Regions from separate parts of the Microbispora sp. NPDC004025 genome, predicted to be linked through region 1. Evidence: riboswitches for the same ligand, from Rfam matches in the RefSeq annotation. Region 1 holds a riboswitch; the other holds the start of a gene.
What was found. Region 1 has a riboswitch for S-adenosylmethionine ahead of ACWEQG_RS19250 (aminotransferase class V-fold PLP-dependent enzyme). Riboswitches for the same ligand answer to the same signal wherever they lie in the genome.
Positions count from the first base shown of each region.

Region 2: it holds a riboswitch for S-adenosylmethionine, as region 1 does, so the genes downstream of both, thrC (threonine synthase) here and ACWEQG_RS19250 (aminotransferase class V-fold PLP-dependent enzyme) in region 1, are expected to answer to the same signal.

Region 1 is NZ_JBSGHN010000007.1:16,124-23,812, forward strand. Features, by position in the region: gene ACWEQG_RS19235 (SAM-dependent methyltransferase) at 140-1,120, shown strand; gene ACWEQG_RS19240 (antibiotic biosynthesis monooxygenase family protein) at 1,117-1,434, shown strand; gene ACWEQG_RS19245 (cytochrome P450) at 1,414-2,613, opposite strand; SAM riboswitch class IV at 2,692-2,807, shown strand; gene ACWEQG_RS19250 (aminotransferase class V-fold PLP-dependent enzyme) at 2,857-4,137, shown strand; gene ACWEQG_RS19255 (helix-turn-helix domain-containing protein) at 4,182-4,457, opposite strand; gene ACWEQG_RS19260 (NADH-quinone oxidoreductase subunit D) at 4,571-5,755, shown strand; gene ACWEQG_RS19265 (DUF3180 domain-containing protein) at 5,760-6,209, opposite strand; gene folK (2-amino-4-hydroxy-6-hydroxymethyldihydropteridine diphosphokinase) at 6,228-6,728, opposite strand; gene folB (dihydroneopterin aldolase) at 6,725-7,108, opposite strand; gene ACWEQG_RS19280 (nuclear transport factor 2 family protein) at 7,105-7,533, opposite strand; gene folP (dihydropteroate synthase) at 7,556-7,689, opposite strand, start outside.
Region 2 is NZ_JBSGHN010000005.1:422,715-430,403, reverse strand. Features, by position in the region: gene ACWEQG_RS17315 (hypothetical protein) at 1-191, shown strand, start outside; gene ACWEQG_RS17310 (MFS transporter) at 204-1,361, opposite strand; gene ACWEQG_RS17305 (alpha,alpha-trehalose-phosphate synthase (UDP-forming)) at 1,400-2,824, opposite strand; gene ACWEQG_RS17300 (RNA polymerase sigma factor) at 2,928-3,479, shown strand; SAM riboswitch class I at 3,577-3,716, shown strand; gene thrC (threonine synthase) at 3,731-5,005, shown strand; gene ACWEQG_RS17290 (MoaD/ThiS family protein) at 5,051-5,326, shown strand; gene ACWEQG_RS17285 (cold-shock protein) at 5,579-5,779, shown strand; gene groL (chaperonin GroEL) at 6,112-7,689, shown strand, end outside.

The DNA of each region.
Region 1 (7,689 bases):
TCAGCCGGGCAGGCACGCCTCGGTCGTCCTAACCCAACGGTCCGATTTTGTCCCGTTTCTCACAGGCCTATGTTGAGCCATAAGTACGAAAGTGACTACTTTTCGTCACGGCCCCGGCGTGTCGGTACCGTGAAGCCCTGTGGAAGTCACCTGGCGGGAGGCCATGCGGCGGGCGCTCTACGGTGAGCGGGGCTTCTACCTGCGGGAGCGCCCCGACCGGCATTTCCGGACATCGGTGCACGCCTCGCCGGTCTTCGCCGAGGCGGTGCTGCGCCTGCTCCGGCGGGTCGACGCCGCCCTCGGCCGGCCCCACCCGGTCGATCTCGTGGACATGGGCAGCGGCGACGGTCTCCTGGCCGCCCGGGTGCTCGCCGCCGCGCCGCCGGACCTCGCGGAGCGGCTGCGGGTCACCGCCGTCGACCTGTCCCCCCGGCCCGGCGACCTCGATCCCCGCGTCGCCTGGGAGCCGCGGGTCCCGTACGGCGTCGGCGGCCTGGTGGTCGCCAACGAGTGGCTCGACAACGTGCCGCTCGACGTCGCCGAGATGACGCCGGACGGCCCACGTCTGGTGCTCGTCGATCCGGCGACCGGCGAGGAGCGGCCCGGGCCGGCTCCCGCCCCCGAGGACATGGCCTGGCTGGAGCGCTGGTGGCCGCTGCGGTTCGCCGGGGAGCGCGCCGAGATTGGCCGTCCCCGGGACGAGGCGTGGGCCTCGGTGATCGCGCGGCTGGCGCACGGCACCGCGGTCGCCGTGGACTACGCCCACCTGGCCGGACGGCGGCCCCCGCTCGGCACGCTCACCGGATATCGCGACGGCGCGCCGGTGCCCGCCGTGCCGGACGGGTCGTGCGACATCACCGCCCACGTCGCGCTGGACGCCTGCGCGGCGGCGGGCGAGCGCGCGGGGGCGGAGGCGACCACGCTCACCACGCAGCGGGAGGCGCTGCGCGAGCTGGGGGTCACCGGCGCCCGCCCGCCGCTGGCGCTCGCGTCCGCCGATCCGGCAAGGTACGTACGGACGCTCGGCCGGGCCTCCCAGGAGGCCGAGCTGATCGACCCGGCCGGCCTCGGCGGCTTCGGCTGGCTCAGCCAGTCACGACATCGAGAGGAGCGACCGTGATCGCGAGAATCTGGCGCGCGAGCGCCACCCGGGAGGGCGCGGACCGCTACGAGCGGCATTTCACCGCGTCGGTCCTGCCCTCCCTGCGCGGCGTGGACGGGCACCGTGGCGCGTACCTGCTGCGGCGGGACGCCGACGGCCGGGTGGACATCCAGGTCATGACGCTGTGGGAGTCGATGGACGCGATCCGCCGCTTCGCCGGCGACGATCCCGCCACCGCCGTCGTCGAGCCCGCCGCCCAGGCCGCCCTGCTCGGCTACGACACGACGGTCACGCACCACACGGTCAGCGTGTCAGACGGTGACCTTCAGTGATTCCAGGCCGCGCATGATGTAGCTGGGCTTCCAGCTCGGCTCCTCGGCGAGCTCCAGGCCGGGGGCGAGGCGCAGCAGCGCGCCGAAGGACTCCGCCATCTCGACCCGCGCGAGTGGCGCGCCGAGGCAGAAGTGGATGCCGGCGCCGAACGAGATGTGCGGGTTGTCCGCCCGGCCGATGTCCAGGCGGTCCGGGTCGGCGAAGACCTCGGGGTCCCGGTTCGCCGAGCCGAACAGCAGCGCGATCTCCACGCCTCGGGGGATCGTCACACCGCCGACCTCGACGTCCTCGAGCACCCACCGCTCGAACATCTGCGCCGGGGTGTCGTAGCGCAGCAGCTCCTCCACCGCCGCCGGCATCAGGCCGGGGTCGGCGCGCAGCCGCTCCAGCTCACCCGGGTTGCGGAACAGCGCCCACCACCCGCTGCCGGTGGCGTTGACCGTGGCCTCGTGCCCGGCGTTGAGCAGCAGCACGCAGGTGCCGATCAGCTCGTCCTCGGTCAGCCGGTCGCCGTCGTCCACCACCTGCGCGAGCGCGGAGATCATGTCGTCGCCCGGCCGCTCCCTGCGAGCCCTCGCCAGCCCGCGCAGGTACTCGGCGAACTCCGTCGCGGCGCGTACGGCCGTGTGCTGGACCTCCGGGGACGGGTTCAGCTCGTACATCCCGCAGATGTCGGCCGACCAGGGGCGCAGGAGGTGACGGTCGGCCTCGGGCACGCCCAGCATCTCGGCGATCACGGTGACCGGCAGCGGCTCGGCGACCTCGGCCAGCAGGTCGCCGCCGCCGCGCTCGACCAGTCCCTCGGTCAGCTCGGTCGCGATCCTGCGCACGCGCGGGCGCAGCGACTCGACCATCCGGGGCGTGAAGGCCTTGGACACCAGGCGGCGCAGCCGGGTGTGCACCGGTGGCTCCACGTCGAGCATGCCGGCCCGGACCACCCGCCAGAACGGCTCCTGGAAGTCCGGCTCGGGCTCCCTGCCGAACTCCTCGTGGGCGGCCACGTGCAGGTAGGACCGGCCCAGCCGGCGGTCGCGCAGCAGCGCGTTCACGTCGGCGTGCCGGGCGATCAGCCACTGCCCGGTCGGCTCGAAGAAGCTGACCGGCTCGTTGTCCCGCAGGTCGCGGTAGACGTCGTACGGATGAGCCACGAACTCGGGATTCCAAGGATCAAACTTCACAATGCACACCATAACGCCAAAGCGGCTCTCACCAGCGGGCTTGCCTTCGGGCCCGGATGCCGGGTTATAGTGCGCTCAGGTCATGAGTGCCAGCGTCAAGCCCCGGCTTGCTGGCCGGCAACCCTCGCGCTCGCGGCGGGGTGCCCCGGGTGAGGACCGGGTCCGGCACGAGGTGTGCCGGGCAAGCGCGGGCTCCGCCGTACGACGCCATGGCCGGGGTCCCAGACCCCGAGGAGCTTGGCGTTGTCCGCACTCACCTTCGTCCAGCAGGCCGTCACCCGTGTCACCGAGCCCGACGCCGCCCCCGTACGCCTACCGGCTGTGGTGGGCGCCGGCCTGGAGGTGCCCGTCAGGGGCGGCAGGCTCGTGCCGTACGCGAACCTCGACTACGCGGCGAGCGCGCCCTGTCTCGAGCCGGTGAGCGCCACCGTCGCGGCGGCGCTACCGGCCTACTCCAGCGTCCACCGGGGCGCGGGCTACGCCTCACAGCTCACCACCGCGCGGTACGAGCAGGCCAGGCACACCGTGCGGGCCTTCGTCGGCGCCCGTCCCGGCGACGCCCTGATCTTCGTGCGCAACACGACCGACGCGATGAACCTGCTGGCCCGCAGCCTGCCCGAGGGCACCACCGTCGTCGTGTTCGACACCGAGCACCACGCCTCGCTGCTGCCCTGGCCCGACGCCGTACGGCTCGCGCCGCCCGCCTTCCCCGGCGAGGCGATCCGGGCGGCCGACGAGGCGCTGGCCGCGATCGAGGGCCCGGCCCTGCTCGTCGTGACCGCCGCCTCCAACGTCACGGGCGAGCTGTGGCCGATCGCCGGGCTGGCCCACGTCGCCCACCGGCACGGCGCGCGCATCGCCGTGGACGCGGCCCAGCTCGTCCCCCATCGCGGGCTCAACCTCGCCGCGCTCGACCTCGACTACGTGGCGTTCTCCGGGCACAAGCTCTACGCCCCCTTCGGCGCCGGGGTGCTCGTGGGACGCCCCGACTGGCTCGCCGACGCCGATCCGTACCTGCGCGGCGGCGGAGCCGTACGGTCGGTGGGCGAGACGGTGGACTGGAGCGACGACCCCGAGACGCGGCACGAGGCCGGCACCCCCAACGTGCTCGGCGCGATCGCGCTCGCCGCCGCCTGCGACGCGCTGGCCACGACCGGCTGGATCGCGCTGGTCCAGGAGGAGGAGCGGCTGCTCGCCCGCCTGCGCGCCGGGCTCGCCACGATCCCCGGCGTACGCGAGCTGTCCCTGTGGGGCCCCGACCACCCGCGCGTCGGCATCGTGTCGTTCGCCGTGGAGGGCCGCACGGCGCGAGAGGTCGCCGAGACGCTCTCGGCCGAGCACGGCATCGGCGTCAGGGACGGCAAGTTCTGCGCCCACCCCTTCGTCCGCCACCTCCTCGGCGGGGACGACGCCGGCTGCGCCGACGGCACGGTGAGCGCCGTACGCGCCTCGATCGGCATCGGCACCACCGAGGAGCACGTCGACCGCCTCATCGAGGCCCTTCGCGAGATCGCCGCCGCCTGAAGACGGCAGGTCGGTTCTGGGAGCCTCGCCCAAGGACTCCCCGATCAAGCGGCATCCGTCGGCTTCTCGCTGACAGGCAGACGCAGGGTCCGATCACCGAAGTCGACGACCAGGTCCAAGCGGGCCCCGAGCGCCTCCACATAGCGAGCGATGACATCGAGGGATGTGACCTCTCCGTGCTCGATCTGCGAAACCCGGGCCACGCTCAGCCCCATGGCGACCGCGACGTCCTTCTGGCCAAGCCCGAGTCGCTTGCGCGCCTCGGCGAGTTGTTGACCGCGTGCCTCCGCGAGGAGCTTCCTGGCACCCTGCTCGATCACGGAAGGGGAGACGCCGGCGCAGGCTACTGCCGTCGGCGTGAGGCGGTGGTCGAGTTCGTCTGATGCCTTCGCCGTCTTCGCGGGCGCGTGATGAGCGTGAAAGCATGGAGGGCATGACGACCGAGCAGGAGGGCGGGCGCACCGAACGCATCGTGGGGCTGGGCGCGGGAGCCGACGCCGTGCAGGCGAGGGAGCTGGCCACCGAGGACATGATCCTCAACATCGGCCCGCAGCACCCGTCCACCCACGGCGTGCTGCGGCTGCGGCTCGTCCTCGACGGCGAGCGCATCACGGCCGCCGAGCCGATCGTCGGCTACATGCACCGCGGCGCGGAGAAGCTGTTCGAGGTGCGCGACTACCGGCAGATCATCGTGCTGGCCAACCGGCACGACTGGCTGTCGGCGTTCGCCAACGAACTGGGCGTGGTGCTCGCGGTCGAGCGCATGCTCGGCATGCAGCCGCCGCCCAGGGCGGTGTGGGCCAGGACGCTGCTGGCCGAGCTCAACCGCGTGCTCAGCCACCTGATGTTCCTCGGCAGCTATCCCCTGGAGCTCGGCGCCATCACCCCGGTCTTCTACGCCTTCCGCGAGCGGGAGACCCTGCAGCACGTCATGGAGGAGATCTCCGGCGGACGCATGCACTACATGTTCAACCGGGTGGGCGGGCTGAAGGAGGAGCTGCCGCTGGGCTGGCTCGACCGCGTCACCGCCGCCGTCGCGGCCGTGCGCCGGCGGCTGCCCGACATCGAGGAATTGATCGCCGGCAACGAGATCTTCCTGGCCCGCACCCGCGGCGTCGGCGTGCTCGACCGCGAGACGATCATGCAGTACGGCGTGAGCGGCCCGATCGCGCGGGCCTCCGGCGTGGACTTCGACCTGCGGCGCGACGAGCCCTACCTCGCGTACGGCGAGCTGCCGGTGAAGGTCGTGACCCGGTCCGCCGGGGACTGCCAGGCTCGGTTCCAGGTGCTGCTCGAACAGGTCAAGGTCTCCCTCGACCTCGCCGACGCCTGCGTCGAGCGCCTGCGGCACCTGCCGCCCGGGCCGATCAACCAGCGGCTGCCGAAGGTGCTGAAGGCGCCCGAAGGTCACACGTACGCCTGGACGGAGAACCCGCTCGGCCTGAACGGCTACTACCTCGTGTCACGCGGAGAGAAGACGCCGTGGCGACTCAAGCTGCGCAGCGCCTCCTACAACAACATCCAGGTGCTGCGGGAGATGCTGCCGGGCAACCTGGTCGCCGACATGATCGCGATTCTCGGCTCGATGTTCTTCGTCGTCGGCGACATCGACAAGTAAGGGATCAGGTCTCCCCCGACGGCTTGCCGGGCACCCGGCAGCAGTGTTCGAGGAACAGCGCCGCGCAGACCAGGATCACGCAGGCCAGGAACGACCCGCCGCCGACGAACGCGTCCTGCCGGGGCTTGTCCAGGTCGAGCAGGTCCAGCACGCGCAGCACGAACCCGGCGAAGACGCCGCCGAACGCCGCCCCCGCGTACGCCGTGGCCTTGGCCAGCGCCGTCAGACGGGCGACGGCGAGCGGCTCGACGGGCTTGGTGCCGGGGCGGCGCAGGATCCTCGCCCGGGTCAGCCAGCCCGTGTACGCCTCGCCGACGGCCAGCAGCAGCGTGGTGGGGATCGCGGTCCACGGCAGGGTCGGCAACATGGAGTAGAACTGCCGCAGCAGCCCCCAGGTGAGCAGGGCGAACACGACCACCAGACCGACGAGCACGCCGGGATTGCTGGGCTTCACGCGGGGACTCCTCGTCGATCAGACCGGGGGTTCGAGCACGAGGTCGGTGCGCAGCCGCACTCCGCTCTGGTCCGTGTCGGCCAGCAGGGCCGCGACCGAGCCGCGACCGGGCAGCACCGCCGCCGGATCGGCCTGCGCCCACGGGACCAGGACGAACGCCCGCTCGTGCGCCCGGGGGTGCGGGAGCGTGAGCTCGGGGTCGTCGGACATCAGGTTGCCGACCGCGATGAGGTCCACGTCGAGCGTCCTCGGACCCCACCGCTCCTTGCGCTCGCGGCCGAAGGCGGTCTCGACGCTCTGCGCGCGGTCGAGCAGCGTGCGGGGGTCGAGCATGCTCTCGGCGACCACCACCGCGTTCAGGTACGGGCCCTGCTCGGGCCCGCCGACCGGATCGGTCTCGTAGACCGGCGACACCGCCACGAACGTGAGGCCGGGGGCGTCGAACAGCGAGTCGAGGGCCCCCTGGAGGTTGTCGATACGGCGGCCGAGGTTGCTGCCGAGCGCGATCACGACCCTCATGCGCGCCCCCTTCTGATCGTCACCACCACGTCGTCGAACGGCAGCGGGATCGGCGCTGCCGGTTTGTGCACGCTGACCTCCGCCTCCTCGACCAGCTCGTGGGCCAGGCAGGCCGCCGCCAGCCGCTCGGCGAGGGTCTCGATGAGGTTGACCGGCTCGCCCTCCACGATGCGGACGAGCTCTCCCGCCAGTGCCCCGTAGTCGACCGTGAGGGTCAGGTCGTCGGCCGCGGCCGCCGGGGCGGTGTCGAAGCGCAGGGCCACGTCGACCACGAACTCCTGGCCCAGCTCGCGCTCGGCGGGCAGGCAGCCGTGCCTGCCACGGGCCCGCAGGCCCGTCAACCGCACCGTGTCACGACTGGTCGTCGGCCGCACCGTCAATGCTCCTGCTCCTCCTCGTCGTCGTCGTCGCTCTGGAGGACCGGTGAGCCGTGGTAGAGCCACAGCCGCCACCCGGTTCCCGTGCGCACGTAGGTGCTGGACGCGACGACCCGGCCGGCCGCGAAGCCCGGCTCGTCGGTGTCGGCGGCCGTCAGGATGTTCTCCGCGCAGGTGACCACGGCGACGTCTCCGAGCACGGTCGTCTGCACGTCGGTCAGCACGAACTGGATGTACGGCGTGTTGGCCATGATGAGCGCCCACGAGCGGAGCACCTCCGACCGTCCGGTCAGCATGGGCCAGCCGGGATGGACGCACATGGCCGGACGTCCCGGGACGTCCTCGATCCAGATCTCCGACATCGCGTCGAGGTCGCCGCTCTCGATGGCGTTGTAGAACGCCTGGTTGAGCTCCTCGATGTCCTTCATCGGCGTCCCTGTCGGCATCTCGTCACCGGCCCTCGTCAGCGTGTCGTACGCCTGCTGCCCGCCAGGCTGCGGCCACACGCACCGCATCGGCGTTCGGCCGCACCCGATGCACCCGCACGCACCAGGCGCCGGCCCGCGCCGCGAGCGCGGTGACGG
Region 2 (7,689 bases), on a different contig from region 1:
TGCGGCAGGTCGGGCCCGGCCACAAGGCGGACTACCACAAGTGGGCGGCGACCTGCGTCGACAAGAAGTGGCGGGTGAAGCTGCACTACAACCAGCGCGAGTGGTATCTGCCCTCGTCCAAGGTGCTGGTCCTCGACCAGTGGGACCACCCGCAGCTGGCCGCGATCCTCAAGAACGCGACCTGGAACTGACCGGTCCGGGGCTCAGGACCGCGACCGGGAGCCCACGACTCCGCCCGCGGCCACCGCGATGAGGGCGGGCGCGAGCAGGAACGCCGTGTGCGTCCCGAAGCCGTCCCCCAGCGCGCCGAGCACGAACGGCCCGCTGCCCGAGCCCACGCCCGCCCAGATCGAGGCCGTGCCGGACGCCTGGTCCGGCCGGCCTCCCGACACCTCGATCATGCGCGTCAGGCCCATGGGGAACTGGACCGAGATGCCGAGCCCGCTGAGCGCGAGCCCGGCGTAGCAGACCGGCGCCGAGGTCCCGGTCCAGAACAGCGTCCAGCCCGCCAGGGTCACCCCGAGCGAGCCCAGCAGCACCACTCCCGGAGTGAAGCGCAGGGCCAGCCGGGCGCCGCCGAACCGGCCCGCGGCCATGCCGGCCAGCATCGCGGTCAGCCCGGTCGCCGCCACGCCGGGCGACAGGCCGGTCCGCTGGCCGAACAACGCGGCGGCCCACAGGTTGAAGGCGAACTCCAGGGCCACGCAGCACAGCAGCACGAAACCGGCGACGTGGAAGCGCCAGCCGTACGGGACCCGGAGAGAGGCCGCGGGCGACGGCGGCGGGACGGGCGCGGGCGGCACCCACACCCGGCCCATGACCAGGGCCAGCACGAGGGTGGCCGCCACCGGGACGAACAGCGAGGGGCGCCAGCCGATCGGCGACTCGGCCACCACGCTGAAGACGTAGGTGGTGGCGATGCCGGCGGTGACGCCGACCGCGTTGGCCTCGCTGATGACGGCCGCCCCGGCCGGGCCGTGGTGGTCGCTGAGCACCGCCATCATCACGTACAGGGCCGTCGAGCCGCAGCCGCCGGCGAGGGTGAAACCGGCGAGCGTGAGCGGAAGCGAGTGTCCGAACGCGACGAGGAGCACCCCGGCGTTCATCCCGGCCAGGCCGCCCCAGATGACGGCGCGGCGTCCGAGCCGCCTGGTCAGCGTGGGCAGGGCCAGCCCGCCGGCGATGCCGCCGAGCGCCATCCCGGTGCCGTGCAGCCCGGCGACGGCCTGGGACACGCCGAGTTCGGCGCGCAGGAGCGGCACGGCGGCCGACAGGCCGTACAGGTAGGTGGCGAAGGTGGCGAGCTGCAGGTAGACCAACCAGGTGGGGCCGTCCCTGGTGACCTTTATGTTGCGTTCCAAAACCAGGCAAGGTTAGCGCAAAAACGACAAATCCTTGCTCAAAGCAGCGCGGCGAGCTGGTCCTCGAACCAGCGCTGGGGCGGCAGGGCGGTGGCGGCCTCCCGCAGCCGCAGGCCGCGCGTGAGACGTTCCTGCTCCGGCAGCGTCAGCGCCTCGTGCAGCGCCGCCGCCGTGCCGGACACGTCGTACGGGTTGACCAGCAGCGAGTCGGCCCCCAGCTCGGCCGCCGCGCCCGCCTCGCGCGACAGCACCAGCGCGCACCGGGGCGACAGGATCGGGCCCTCCTTGGCCACCAGGTTCATGCCGTCCCTGATCGGGTTGACGAGCAGGACGTCGGCCAGCCGGTAGGCGGCCAGGGAGCGCGGGTAGTCGTCGTTGACGTTGAGGATGAGCGGGTCCCAGTCCTCGGTGGCGTACTCGTCCTCGATCTCCTTCGCGCAGCGCTGCACGGCCGCCGTGTATTCGCGGTACTCGGGCAGGTCGTGCCGGGAGGGGTAGGCGAACGCCAGGTGGACGACCCGGCCGTGCCACTCGGGATGGGCGGCCAGGAACTCCTGGTAGGCCCGCAGGCCGCGCACGATGTTCTTGGACAGCTCGGTGCGGTCGATGCGCACGATGAGCTTGCGGTCGCCGACGTGGTCTTTGATCGCGGTCATGTGCGACTCGACGTCCGGCTCGGCCGCCCGCGCCCGCAGCGCCTCCCCGTTCACCCCGAGCGGATGGACGCCGATCCTGGTGGTCCGCCCGTCGTAGGTCACCGTACGGGCGGCGTGGTCCACCCGGGCTCCGAGCAGCACGTCGCAGCAGTCCATGAAGGAGCGGGCCCAGCGGGCGGTGAGGAACCCCGCGTGGTCGGCGCCGAGGATGCCGGTCAGCACCTCGGCCGCGACGTCCTCGGGCAGCAGCGCGAAGTATTCGGGCGGCGCCCAGGGCGTGTGCGAGAAGTGGCCGATGCGCAGGTCGGGGCGGTCGACCCGGAGCATCGCCGGGGTCAGCGTCAGGTGGTAGTCCTGCACCATGACGCGCGCCCGGGGCGCCGCCTCCTCGGCGAGGGCCAGTGCGAAGGCCCCGTTGTACGTGCGGTACGACTCCCACTCCCGCCGGAACCGCGTGCCGAACTCGGGGGAGAAGGGCGTGTTGTACAGCAGGTGGTTGACGAACCAGAGGGTCGAGTTGGCCACGGCGTTGTAGGCGCGGTGGAAGACCGCGGGCGGGATGTCCAGCATGCGGATCGGCCCCGTCTCGAAGGCCCGGTCGAGCCGGCCGCCGGGCGCCTGGCGCACCGCGCCCCGGTCGCCGTCCGACAGCGCGGCGCAGACCCACAGGACGTCGGTGTCCCTGACCACCTCGGACAGGCCCGAGACCAGGCCGCCACCGCCCCTGCGCATGGTCAGGCCGCCGTCCTCCGACAGCGTGAAGGACACCGGGCCCCTGTTGGACGCGATAAGAACGGTGCTGCTCATCTGGGCTGTCCCTCGATCAGAGCGGGCGCGCATGCCGGAAGATTAATAAAAGCCGACCTCCGTCAATAGGATGTCAACCGATCGCGGAAGGGCTGGATACGGCATGGCACTGGACGACACGACCGAGGACCTGGCCCGATCGGCTGCCCAGGGGGACCATCGCGCGCTCGGTGAACTGCTGCGACGCATCGAGCCCGACGTGCTGCGGCACTGCGAGAGGCTTCTACCGTATCGGCAGGACGCGGAGGAGGCCGCGCAGGACACGCTGCTCGCCGTGGCACGCAACATCGGCAGGTTCGAGGGGCGCGCCAAGTTCAGCACCTGGTTGCACATCGTGACCGTGAACTGCGCCAGGACCACCTACCGCTCGCTGAAGCGGCGCTCGTCGGAGCAGGCGGAGGAGCTGCCCGACCAGCGGCCCGATCCCCGGCGGGTGAGCGTCATCGCCGGGTCGCGGCTCGACCTGCTCGACGCGATGGAGGCGCTGGAGGCCGAGCGGCCCGACCTCGCCCAGGCGCTCGTGCTGCGCGACATCTGCCAGCTCGACTATTCGGAGGTCGCCGACCAGCTGAAGATCCCCCTCGGCACGGTCAAGTCCCGGATCCATCAGGCGCGCAAGTACGTGCAGGCCGCTCTCGGCGAGGCGTACGGCTGATACGGATCGTCTCGTTATGTGAGACATCGGAACGGACACCGAGGACGCCGGGGTACAGTGCTAGGGACCTTTCTCGGAAAGGTTCCACAACTGAACATGCTCATCCAGAGGGGTGGAGGGACCGGCCCTGCGAAGCCCCGGCAACCTCCCCGGTGTCGAACTCGTGTCCACGAGGCCCGGCCGGGACAGGTGCCAATTCCGGCTCGCGGCCAGGGTGGTCGCGAGCGAAGATGAGGGAAAGGCCTCGCTTCATGGCGCACACCAGCACTGCCGCTAAGACCGCCGCGAACACCGTCGAGTTCGGCCCCGCCACGGGTCTTTCGTGTCGCGAATGCGGCACGCTTTATGAACTCGGCCCGATCTTCGCCTGTACGGAGTGTTTCGGCCCCCTTGAGGTGGCGTACGAATTCGGCGAGATCCGCCGGGAGGACATCGAGTCCGGTCCGGCGAACATCTGGCGGTACCGCTCCCTGCTCCCCGTTCCCGCCGACGTGGCGGCCAAGCCCAACCTCCAGCCCGGCTGGACCAAGCTCGTGAAGGCCGACAGGCTGGCCGCCGAGCTGGGGCTGCGGTCGCTCCACGTCAAGGACGACTCCGGCAACCCCACCCACTCCTTCAAGGACCGGGTCGTCTCGATCGCGCTGGAGGCCGCGCGCAACTTCGGCTTCCACACCCTGTCGTGCTCCTCCACCGGCAACCTCGCCGGCGCGGTGAGCGCGGCCGCCGCCCGGGCCGGACTGGACTCCTGCGTGTTCATCCCCGCCGACCTGGAGCCGGCCAAGGTCGTCATGGCCGCGGTGTACGGCGGCCGTCTGGTCGCCATCGACGGCAACTACGACGAGGTCAACCGCTTCTGCTCGGAGCTCATCGGCGACGAGCTGGGCGAGAAGTGGGGCTTCGTCAACGTCAACCTCCGGCCCTTCTACGCCGAGGGCTCCAAGACGCTGGCGTACGAGATCGCCGAGCAGCTCGGCTGGCGCCTGCCCGACCAGATCATCATCCCGGTGGCCTCCGGTTCGCAGCTCACCAAGATCGACAAGGGCTTCCGCGAGCTGATCAAGCTGGGGCTGGTCGAGGATCGGCCGTACCGGATCTTCGGCGCGCAGGCCGAGGGCTGCTCGCCGGTCTCCCGGGCGTTCAAGGCCGGGCAGGACGTGGTGCAGCCGGTGCGGCCCGACACCATCGCCAAGTCGCTGGCGATCGGGAACCCGGCGGACGGGCCGTACGTGCTCGACATCGCCCGGCGGACGGGCGGCGCGGTGGAGGACGTGAACGACCAGGAGATCGTCGAGGCGATCCGCCTGCTGGCCAGGACCGAGGGCGTCTTCGCCGAGACGGCGGGTGGCGTCACGGTCGGCGTGCTGCGCAAGCTGGTGCGCGAGGGGCGCCTCGACCCCGACGCCGAGACCGTGGTGCTGAACACCGGCGACGGGCTCAAGACGCTCGACGCGGTGGCCGAGCACGCCCGCCCCACCGCCGTCATCCGTCCTTCTCTCGACGCCTTCCGTGCGGCATTCGCCAACTGAAAGCGTTTCACCAGGCCCATCGGCAGCAACGAAAGCGAGCGAACAATGAGCGTTTCCGTGCGGATTCCGACGATTCTCCGGACGTACACCAACGGAGCCGCGGAGGTGAGCGGGGAGGGGGGAACGCTTCGAGAGGTTCTGCAGAAGCTGGACGCGGACTACCCCGGCATCGGCGGGCGCATCCTGGACGAAACGGGTAAGATTCGGCGTTTTGTCAACGTCTACGTCGGAGAAGAGGATGTCCGATTCGCCGACGGTCTGGACACCGCCACGCCGGACGGGGTGCAGATTTCGGTCATCCCCGCCGTCGCCGGAGGCTGAGCCGCCGCACCGGCGCCGAGCACCTGACATGCACTTCTATGGCGAAGAAGTCGGGCGGTGCTATGGCAAATGGTGTAGCTCTCAACTATTCAACAGCAAAGTGAAAATTCTTCGATCCCGCTTTGAGCGAACGCCAAGTAGTAGTTTGCGGATTGACTCTGTTGTCCTACGCCTTGACACGGGTATGGTCGAGGACGATCGACAAAACCGGGGGCTTCTTGGTGGTCCCCAGCCCAGCAAGAGGAGTCGGAAGTGGCGCAGGGCACCGTCAAATGGTTTAACGCGGACAAGGGCTACGGCTTCATCGCGGTAGACGGTGGTAAGGACGTGTTCGTCCATTACTCGGCAATCCTGATGGACGGCTACAAGGCCCTCGAGCAGGGTCAGCGGGTTGAGTTCGACATCACGCAGGGTCAGAAGGGCCCCCAGGCGGAGGCCGTACGGGCCGTCTGATCCCGTCATCGACCTTGGAAGGCCCGGCGCACGAAGTTCCGCGCGCCGGGCCTTCCGCTGTGTCTCCCGCTCCACTCGTCGGGGCGCTCACTCCCGCCGGGTCCGGCGTGACCTGCTGCACTCGTTCTGGACATACCGTCCAAGCTGGTCAGGGTGGCTTCCGCTTGCACTCTCGGGGGGAGAGTGCTAAATACTTGTTTGGCACTCTGAGGTCGAGAGTGACAACAATCGGGATCGGGGCGATGGGGCCCGCGCAGGGATAGCGGGCTCAAGCCGTCGCGGGCGTCGGCTCGGTCCGTTGAAGACACCCTGCTACTGGGAGGTCTAGCCTAATGGCAGCCAAGATGATCGCGTTTGACGAGGACGCCCGGCGCGGTCTCGAGCGCGGTATGAACCAGCTCGCCGACGCCGTGAAGGTGACCCTCGGCCCGAAGGGCCGCAACGTCGTGCTGGAGAAGAAGTGGGGCGCCCCCACGATCACCAACGACGGTGTCTCCATCGCCAAGGAGATCGAGCTCGAGGACCCGTGGGAGAAGATCGGCGCCGAGCTGGTCAAGGAAGTCGCGAAGAAGACCGACGACGTCGCCGGTGACGGCACGACGACGGCTACCGTGCTCGCTCAGGCGCTGGTCCGCGAGGGTCTGCGCAACGTGGCCGCCGGCGCCAACCCGATGGCGCTGAAGAAGGGCATCGAGGCCGCCGTCGAGCGCGTCAGCGAGGAGCTGTCGAAGCTCGCCAAGGACGTGGAGACCAAGGAGCAGATCGCCTCCACCGCCTCCATCTCCGCCGCCGACACCGAGATCGGCTCCCTCATCGCCGAGGCGATGGACAAGGTGGGCAAGGAAGGCGTCATCACCGTCGAGGAGAGCAACACCTTCGGCCTGGAGCTGGAGCTCACCGAGGGTATGCGCTTCGACAAGGGCTACGTGTCCGGCTACTTCGTGACCGACCCCGAGCGCATGGAGGCGGTCTTCGAGGACCCGTACATCCTGATCGTCAACTCGAAGGTATCGGCGAACAAGGACCTCCTGCCGCTGCTCGACAAGGTCGTGCAGTCCGGCAAGCCGCTGGTCATCATCGCCGAGGACGTCGAGGGCGAGGCCCTGGCGACCCTGGTCGTCAACAAGATCCGCGGCCTGTTCAAGTCCGTGGCCGTCAAGGCCCCCGGCTTCGGCGACCGCCGCAAGGCCATGCTGGGCGACATCGCCACCCTCACCGGTGGCCAGGTCGTCAGTGAGGAGGTCGGTCTCAAGCTCGAGAACGCCACCCTCGACCTGCTCGGCCGCGCCCGCAAGGTCGTCGTGACCAAGGACGAGACCACGATCGTCGACGGCGCCGGTGACGCCGAGCAGATCGCCGGCCGGGTCAACGAGATCCGCGCCGAGATCGAGCGCACCGACTCCGACTACGACCGCGAGAAGCTCCAGGAGCGCCTCGCCAAGCTGGCCGGCGGCGTGGCCGTCATCAAGGCCGGCGCGGCCACCGAGGTCGAGCTCAAGGAGCGCAAGCACCGCATCGAGGACGCCGTCCGCAACGCCAAGGCCGCGGTCGAGGAGGGCATCGTCCCCGGCGGTGGCGTGGCCCTGCTGCAGGCCGGCGCCAACGCGTTCGACAAGCTCGAGGTCAACGGCGACGAGGCCACCGGTGCCGCGATCGTCCGCAAGGCCCTCGAGGAGCCGCTGAAGCAGATCGCCGTCAACGCCGGCCTCGAGGGCGGCGTCGTGGTGGAGAAGGTCCGCAACCTCCCGGCTGGTGAGGGCCTCAACGCCGCGACCGGCGAGTACGTCAACATGTTCGAGTCCGGCATCATCGACCCGGCCAAGGTCACCCGCTCGGCGCTGCAGAACGCGGCGTCCATCGCGGCTCTGTTCCTGACCACCGAGGCCGTCATCGCCGAGAAGCCCGAGAAG